DNA from 2 places in the Geodermatophilus sp. URMC 62 genome. Region 1 is predicted to be linked to the other one. Evidence: riboswitches for the same ligand, from Rfam matches in the RefSeq annotation. Region 1 holds a riboswitch; the other holds the start of a gene.
What was found. A riboswitch is a leader RNA that binds a small molecule or an ion and turns the genes downstream of it on or off. The one in region 1 is predicted to bind S-adenosylmethionine.

Region 1 (4,157 bases):
AGCCGGTCGCTGTCCACCCCGGCGACGACGACCCGCGCGGTCACCCGCGACAGCGCGGCCTCGATCCCGCCCCGGCCGCGGCCGACGTCCCAGGTGTTCATCGCCTCGGTGAGCACCACGTAGCTGCCGGCGTCGAAGCGGCGGGCGAGCTTGTCGGCGTGGTGGTCGAGGTAGGAGACGACGGCGAAGCGGCCGTCGTCCTGCACGGTCGTCCCGAACCGCTCCTCCAGCTCGACCGGGCTGCGGTAGGTGAGCTGCGCGATCCGCCGGGCGACGCCGAGCCCGGCGACCGGGTCGGCGCGGATCGCGGCCTGCTGGGTCGTCTGCGTGCCGATCTGGTCGGCGGTCGCGGCCGCGCCGGAGGCGAGGAAGAGCACCCCGGCGACCCGCTCGGGCAGCGCCACCGCCCACTCCAGCGCCCGCATCCCGCCCATCGACCCGCCGACGACGGCGGCCCACCGGCGGACGCCGAGCGCGTCGGCCAGCGCGGCCTCCACCAGCACCTGGTCGCCGACGGTCACCTCGGGGAAGCGCGCGCCCCACGGGGCGCCGTCGGGCGCGGTCGAGGACGGCCCCGTCGTCCCCTGGCAGCCGCCGAGCACGTTGGCGCAGACGACGAAGAGCCGCCCGGTGTCCAGCGGCGCCCCCGGCCCGACCAGCGGCGCCCACCAGCCCGCGGTCGGGTGCCCGGGCCCGGCCGGCCCGGTGACGTGGCTGTCGCCGGTCAGCGCGTGCTCGACGAGCACCGCGTTGCCGCCGTCGGGCGCGAGCGTCCCCCAGGTCTCGTAGGCGACCCGGACGCCGGGCAGCACCCCGCCGCGCTCGAGGCGGACCGGTCCGTCCAGGTCGAGGAACAGCCGGTCCCCGGCGGGGTCGCCGTCGCGCCACCCGCCGGTGCGCGGCGGGGTGCGGGACGCCGGGACGTCCCGCACCCCCGTCATCACGCCCCCTTGGCCGCGCGGAACCCCGCCTCGAGGTCGGCGAGGATGTCGTCGATCCCCTCCAGCCCGGCGGCCAGGCGCACCAGCCCGGGCGTGACCCCGGTGGTCTGCTGCTCCTCGGGCGTGAGCTGCGAGTGCGTGGTCGAGGCCGGGTGGATCACCAGGCTGCGGACGTCGCCGATGTTGGCCACGTGGCTGTGCAGCTCCAGCGCCTCGACGAAGCGCCGGCCGGCCTCGACGCCACCGCGGATCTCGAAGGCCAGCACCGCGCCGGCGCCGCGCGGGGCGTAGCGCTGCTGGGCGGCGTGCCACGGCGAGGACGGCAGGCCGGCGTAGTGCACCGACTCGACCTCGTCGTGCGCCTCGAGGAACTCCGCCACCCGCTGGGCGTTGGCCACGTGCCGCTCCATGCGCAGCGACAGCGTCTCGATGCCCTGCACGACCAGCCAGGCGTTGAACGGGCTGATCGCCGGGCCGAGGTCGCGCAGCAGCTGCACGCGGGCCTTGAGCGCGTAGGCCGGGGCGCCGAGGTCGGCGTAGACCACGCCGTGGTAGGTCGGGTCCGGCGTCGTGAACCCGGGGAACCTCCCCGACGTCCAGTCGAACGTGCCGCCGTCGACGATGACGCCGGCGATCGCGGTGCCGTGCCCGCCGAGGTACTTCGTCGCCGAGTGGACGACGACGTCGGCACCGTGCTCCAGCGGCCGCACGAGGAACGGCGTGGCGATGGTGTTGTCCACGATCAGCGGGACGCCGTTGCGGTGGGCCACCTCCGCGACGGCGGCGATGTCGAGGACGTCGCCCTTCGGGTTGCCGATCGACTCCCCGTAGAGCGCCGTGGTGTTCTCGCGCACCAGCGACTGCCAGCTCTGCGGGTCGTCGGGGTCCTCGACGAAGGACACCTCGACGCCGAGCTTGGGCAGCGAGTGGTGCAGCAGGTTGTAGGTGCCGCCGTACAGCGACGCCGAGGCGACGACGTGGCTGCCGGCCTCGGCGACGTTGAGCAGCGCCAGCGTCTCCGCCGCCATGCCGCTGGCCACCGCGAGCGCCGCGACGCCGCCCTCCAGCGAGGCCACGCGCTGCTCGAGCGCGTCCTGCGTCGGGTTCATGATCCGGGTGTAGATGTTGCCCATCTCGGCCAGCGCGAACAGGTCCGCGGCGTGCTTGCTGTCGCGGAACTGGTAGGCGGTCGTGGCGTAGATGGGCAGGGCGCGGGCGCCGGTGGTCGGGTCGGGGCCGGTGCCGGCGTGGATCTGCCGGGTCTCGAAGCTCCAGCTCTGCGGGTCGGTCACGCGCCGTCTCCTCTCGTTCGGGAGACCCCGCGGCGCACGGAGGACTCCGTCCTGCCGGGCGGCGGGTGCCGCGCGGCCGGCTCTTCCCCTGGAGCACCTCGGACGGAGAGAGGTTGCCGGGCAGCCAGCCAGGTGCTTGACGCTGCCTCTCGTGAGCCTGCGCCGACCCTAGCGGAGCGGGCTCCGGCTCAGGCGGGGGTGAGCCGGGCGAGCACCTGGTCGAGCCGCACCTGGTCGCCGGCCGCGACGAGCAGCTCGACGACGCCGTCGGCCGGGGCGCGCAGCGTGTGCTCCATCTTCATCGCCTCGACGACGACCACCGGCTCCCCGGCGGTGACGACCTGTCCGTCGGTCACCGGCACCGCGATCACCGAGCCGGGCATCGGGCTGGTCAGCTCCGGGGGGTGCGCCGCGGCGCTGTCGGGCCGCAGCACCACGCGGCGGGCCCGGCGCAGCGGCCAGTCCGCGCCGTCGGCGTGCACGAACAGGCCGTGCCCGTCGCCGTCGCCGTCGGCGGCGGCGTCTCCCTCGGCGGCGACCAGGCAGCGGGACCGCACACCGTCGCGCACCAGCGCCAGGCCGCCGTCCTCGGCCGCGCAGGACAGCGTCCCGGCGTCGGCGCCGTCGAGGGTGGCGCGGGCCGCGGCCGGCGTGCCGGTCAGCGCCACCGTGCGCGGCCGGCCGCCGGCCTCGAGCCGGACGGTGAACGGCGCGGCGTCCCCCAGCCGGAAGCCGCTCGGCGCGCTCCACGGGTCGGCCGGGTCGGCCGCGGCCCAGGCGGTGAGCCACAGGTGCGCGGCGGCGGCGAGGACGGCGAGGTCGGGCACCGGCGGGACCGCGTAGGAGGCGGCCACCCGGTCGAGCAGCGCGGTGTCCAGGTGCCCGGCGCGCACGTCGGGCTCGGCCAGCAGCGCGCGGACGAACCCGACGTTGGTGGTCACGCCGAGCACCGCGGTGTCGCCCAGCGCCCGGTCGAGCGCGGCGAGCGCGGTGGCCCGGTCGGGGCCGTGCGCGACCACCTTGGCCAGCATCGGGTCGTAGTCCGAGCCGACGACGGTGCCGGCCGCGACGCCGGAGTCGACGCGGGCGCCGGCGGGCTCGGCCAGCGCGAGCACCCGCCCGCCGGTGGGCAGGAAGCCGCGGCCGGGGTCCTCGGCGTAGACCCGCGCCTCCATCGCCCAGCCGGTCAGCGCGACGTCGTCCTGGCCGAACGCCAGGGGCTCGCCGGCGGCCACGCGCAGCTGCTGCTCGACCAGGTCCAGGCCGGTGACCAGCTCGGTGACCGGGTGCTCGACCTGCAGGCGGGTGTTCATCTCCATGAAGAAGAACTCCTCGGGCCGGTCGGCCGAGACGATGAACTCCACGGTGCCGGCGCCGGTGTAGCCGACGCTGCGCGCGGTGGCGCAGGCGGCCGCACCGATCCGGGCGCGGGTGGCCTCGTCGAGCAGCGGCGAGGGGGCCTCCTCGACCACCTTCTGGTGGCGGCGCTGCAGGCTGCACTCGCGCTCGCCGAGGTGGACGACGGCGCCGTGGGCGTCGGCGAGCACCTGGACCTCGACGTGCCGCGGCCGGTGCACGAACCGCTCGAGGAACAGGGTGTCGTCGCCGAACGCGGCGGCGGCCTCCCGGCGGGCGCTGACCAGTGCGGCGGGCAGGTCCGCGGCGTCCTCGACCACCCGCATGCCCTTGCCGCCGCCGCCGGCCGAGGGCTTGACCAGCACGGGGAAGCCGATGCCCGGCGCCGCGGCCACGAGGTCGTCGTCGGGAAGGCCGGGCTCGGCGATCCCCGGGACGACGGGCACGCCGGAGGCGGCCACGGTCTTCTTCGCGGCGATCTTGTCGCCCATCACCCGGATCGCCTCGGCCGGCGGCCCGACGAAGACCACGCCGGCGTCGGCGAGCGCGGCGGCCAGGGCCGGGTTCT
Region 2 (4,157 bases), 940 kb from region 1:
CCAGCCCGGCGAGCACGCGCCTGCGGTTCATCGCCCTGTCGGTGGTGTGGCTCAACTGGTGCTCCGATCGTCGCTGATCGCTGGTCCGGTGCCCGCGAGGGGTCCAGGGGCACTCACCGGAGGGTCGCCTCCGCGGCGTCGTCGCCGACCGCGGTCACCAGGTCCGGGCAAGATGGCCGCAGCCCGTTCGGATGCCCCGCTTCGCCGATCGACGTCAGGCGGGAGTATTTATCCGTCTGGTTGACCGGGCAAGACGGGATGCCGGCTCCGGGTGGCCGTCGTCCACGCCGGGCGCTTCCGCACCGGCGTGCGCAGGACCGCGTCACGACCCCGTCCGCCGTCGTCCGGTCAGAGGCTCGCGCGCACCGCCTGGGCCCAGCCCTCGCCCATCGCCCCGTCGGTGACGGTCACGTTCGGGACGGCGGCCAGCAACTCCGGCATGCCCTCGACCTCGGCGCCGTTGGCGGTGATCCACAACCGGCCGACGACGGGCGCCATCTCCAGGTCGCTGGCGCTGTCGCCGACCGCGACGGCGTCGGCGGGGTCGATCCCGCGGCGCTCGAGGTCCCAGGCGATCGCCGCGCCCTTGGAGATCCCGCGCGGCATGAGGTGGTAGACCCGCGCCAGCTGCCCCTCGGGCGCCAGGTCCAGCTCCGCCGTCGCGGGGATGGCGCCGTTGTCCCTGAGGGACAGCCAGCCCAGGCCCCGCTCGGCGAGCCACGCGTCGACGGCGAGCGGGTCGACGAACCCGCGCAGCAGCGCATCGCCGGAGTGGGTGGTGTGCCAGGGCGCGTGCCACTCCAGCCGGCCGGGGTTCGCCGCGCAGAGGTCCTCGACGACGCCGAGCCCGGCCATGACGTCCACGGGCGTGCGCCCGGCGTGCTCGGCGGGCAGTTCGCCGGGAAGCTGGTGGCGCGCCCGGCCGCCCTTCCAGGTGACCAACGAACCCAGCTCGGCGATGGCGCCGTCGGCGGCGAAGATCCGCCCGGCCTCGGTCACCTGGTCGACGGTCCGCCCGCTGACGATGACCAGCGGGACCCCGGCGGTGTGCAGCTCGAGCAGCGCGGTGGCCGGCTCGGCGGTGGGGACGCCGTCCGCGGTGTGCCAGAAGGAGCCCCGCGCGCCGACCATCGTGCCGTCGAGGTCGGTGTAGACGATGCGGGCTGCAGCCGAGGCCATGACGCCCAGCATGGCCGGACCACGGCGGTGCTCCGGGACCCGGGTAGAGTCGGCCCCGTTCCACTCATCCAGAGGGGCAGAGGGACACGGCCCGGTGAAGCCCCGGCAACCGCGCTGCGCGAGCGGCGAGAGGTGCCAATTCCGTCCCGCACGGCTCGACGGCCCGCCGCGGGGAAGATGAGGAGGTAGTCGTCGCATGACCCTGACCGCTCCCGGTTCGCTGCAGGCCGACTCGTCCGCCGGCGGCCCCGTCCCCCCGAGCCCCGCCCGTGGCCTCGTCTGTCGCAACTGCGGCGCCACCTTCGGCCTCATCGCCGAGCACGCCTGCGCGCAGTGCTTCGGCCCGCTGGAGGTCGACTACGACCCCGAGCGCATGCGGGCGGTGACGCGGGAGCAGATCGAGGCCGGCCCGCAGAACATCTGGCGCTACGCCGCCCTGCTGCCCGTGGGCCAGGACCCGGCCGACCGCGTCTCCCTCGATCCCGGCATGACGCCGCTGGTGCGCGCCGACCGGCTGGCCGCCGAGCTCGGCCTCACCGGCGGGCTGTGGGTCAAGGACGACTCGGCCAACCCCACCCACTCGTTCAAGGACCGCGTGGTCAGCCTGGCGGCCACCGCTGCCAAGCGGCTGGGCTACGCCAAGATCGCCGCGGCCTCGACCGGCAACCTGGCCAACTCGGTGGCCGCGCACGCCGCCCGCGTCGGCCTGCCCTCCTACGTCTTCATCCCGGCCGACCTCGAGCCAGGCAAGGTGGTGCAGTCGGCGGTCTACGGCCAGACGCTGGTCGCCGTCGACGGGTCCTACGACGACGTCAACCGGCTGACCAGCGAGCTCGTCGAGACCGACGAGTTCGAGGACACCGCCTTCGTCAACCAGAACGTGCGGCCCTACTACGCCGAGGGCTCCAAGACGATGGGCTACGAGATCGCCGAGCAGCTCGGCTGGCGGATCCCGGCCCAGGTGGTCATCCCCATGGCGTCGGGCTCGCTGCTGACCAAGGTGGACAAGGCCTGGCGGGAGCTCGCCGCCGCCGGCATCGTCGAGGCCACCGAGTGGCGGGTCTTCGGCGCCCAGTCCGCCGGCTGCGACCCGATCGCCACCGCCTTCGACAACGGCTGGGACGTCGTCAAGCCGGTCAGGCCCACCGGCATCGCGAAGTCGCTGAACATCGGCAACCCCGCCGACGGCCCCTACGCGCTCGACGCCATCCGGCGCACCGGCGGCGCGGTCGGCCGGGTCGGCGACGAGCAGATCGTGCAGGGCATCCGCGACCTGGCCCGCACCACCGGCGTGTTCGCCGAGACCGCAGGCGGGGTGACCGTGGCCGTGCTGCGGCAGCTGGTCGAGGACGGGCGGCTGGACCCCACGAAGGAGACCGTCGTCCTCAACACCGGCGAGGGCCTCAAGACCCTCGACCCGCTGGAGCCGGTGGTCGGCCCCACGCACCGCGTGGAGCCGTCGCTGAAGTCGGTGCGGGCGGCCGGGCTCATCCGGTAGGGGCGTACGCTCGTCCCGGCGCCGGTCCGGGTGAGCAGCTCCCCCGATCGGGCAGCAGTCGTGCGTGGGGTGACTCCCCACCTGGCTGTCCCTGATGTACGTTCTCGCGCGGTTGTCAGTTCCACGTTCGTGTCCGACGGGCGGAAGAGCTGTACCCGGCCCCCGGAACCCGGGGTCCGTCCGCACGCACGAACGTGGGAGCACACGTGGCACAGGGCACCGTGAAGTGGTTCAACGCCGAGAAGGGCTTCGGCTTCATCGCCCTCGACGGCGGCCAGGACGTCTTCGTCCACTACTCGGCCATCCAGATGGACGGGTACAAGAGCCTCGACGAGGGCCAGCGGGTCACCTTCGAGGTCGTCCAGGGCGAGAAGGGTCCGCAGGCCGACGCGGTCCGCACCGCCTGAGAACCACCTCTGCACGCCCACCGAGGCCCGGGTCCCCGACAGGGAGCCGGGCCTCGGTGCCGTGTGGTCGCGGTGCCCTCCTCCCGGTGCTCCGCGGCCTCCCGGTGCTCCGCGGCCGGCCGCCGTGCGGCGGGGTGTGGCCCCGGGCTCCTCGCCGCGGGAGGCTGCCGCAGGAGGCGCGGCCGGCGCCGGGGGACGAGGGGGTGCCGTGTCGCGCATCGCGATCGTCACGGGTGGTGCATCCGGGATCGGACGAGCCCTGGGCGCGGCGCTGGTGCGTCGCGGGGACCAGGTGGTCCTCGCCGACGTCGACGGCGCGGCAGCCGAGGGGACCGCGGAGCGGCTGACCGCCGCCGGACCCGGCACGGCCACGGCGGCTGCCGTCGACGTGCGCGACGCCGACGCGGTCGCCGCGCTGGTCGACGGGACCGCGGAGCGGCACGGCCGGCTGGACCTGCTGGTCAACAACGCCGGCCTCGGGATCGGCGGACCGGCGGAGGAGCTGAGCCCGGCGCACTGGGACCGGACCATCGACGTCAACCTCCGGGGGGTCGTCCACGGCGTGCAGGCCGCCTACCCCCTGATGCTGCGGCAGGGACACGGTCACATCGTCAACACCGCCTCGCTGGCCGGTCTGCTGCCGGCGCCGGGCATGGGCCCCTACGCGACGACGAAGTGGGCGGTCGTCGGGCTCTCGCTCAGCCTGCGGGCGGAGGCCGCGTCGCGGGGGGTCCGGGTGAGCGTCGTCTGCCCCGGCGGCATCGACACCCCGATCCTCGACAAGGGGATGCCGGCGGACCTGCCGCGCGTGCCGTCCGCCGAGGGCACCGACACGCGCGCCGCGATCACCCGGGTGAGCGGGGGACGGCTCTACCCCGCCGACGCGCTGGCCGCCGACGTGCTGCGGGGGATCGAGCGCAACCGGGCGGTGATCGTGGCCCCGCGGCAGGCGCGGGTGCTGTGGCGGCTCATGCGCCTGTCGCCGGGGCTCCTGCTGCGGCTGGAGACGGCGACCCTGGCCCGTCAGGAGGAACGGGACCGTGCCGGGGCCCGGACGGCGTCCACAGCCGCGG

Region 2: linked by a shared signal. The riboswitch ahead of thrC (threonine synthase) and the one ahead of ACU616_RS06985 (bifunctional o-acetylhomoserine/o-acetylserine sulfhydrylase) in region 1 are both predicted to bind S-adenosylmethionine.

Annotation. Positions count from the first base shown of each region.
Region 1 is NZ_JBRFHY010000001.1:1,453,573-1,457,729, reverse strand. It holds gene metX (homoserine O-acetyltransferase MetX) at 1-941, opposite strand, end outside; gene ACU616_RS06985 (bifunctional o-acetylhomoserine/o-acetylserine sulfhydrylase) at 941-2,233, opposite strand; SAM riboswitch class IV at 2,276-2,390, opposite strand; gene ACU616_RS06980 (acetyl/propionyl/methylcrotonyl-CoA carboxylase subunit alpha) at 2,422-4,157, opposite strand, start outside.
Region 2 is NZ_JBRFHY010000001.1:2,391,002-2,395,158, forward strand. It holds gene ACU616_RS11480 (alpha/beta fold hydrolase) at 1-31, opposite strand, end outside; gene ACU616_RS11485 (HAD family hydrolase) at 349-1,179, opposite strand; SAM riboswitch class I at 1,241-1,363, shown strand; gene thrC (threonine synthase) at 1,376-2,677, shown strand; gene ACU616_RS11495 (cold-shock protein) at 2,884-3,084, shown strand; gene ACU616_RS11500 (SDR family NAD(P)-dependent oxidoreductase) at 3,293-4,157, shown strand, end outside.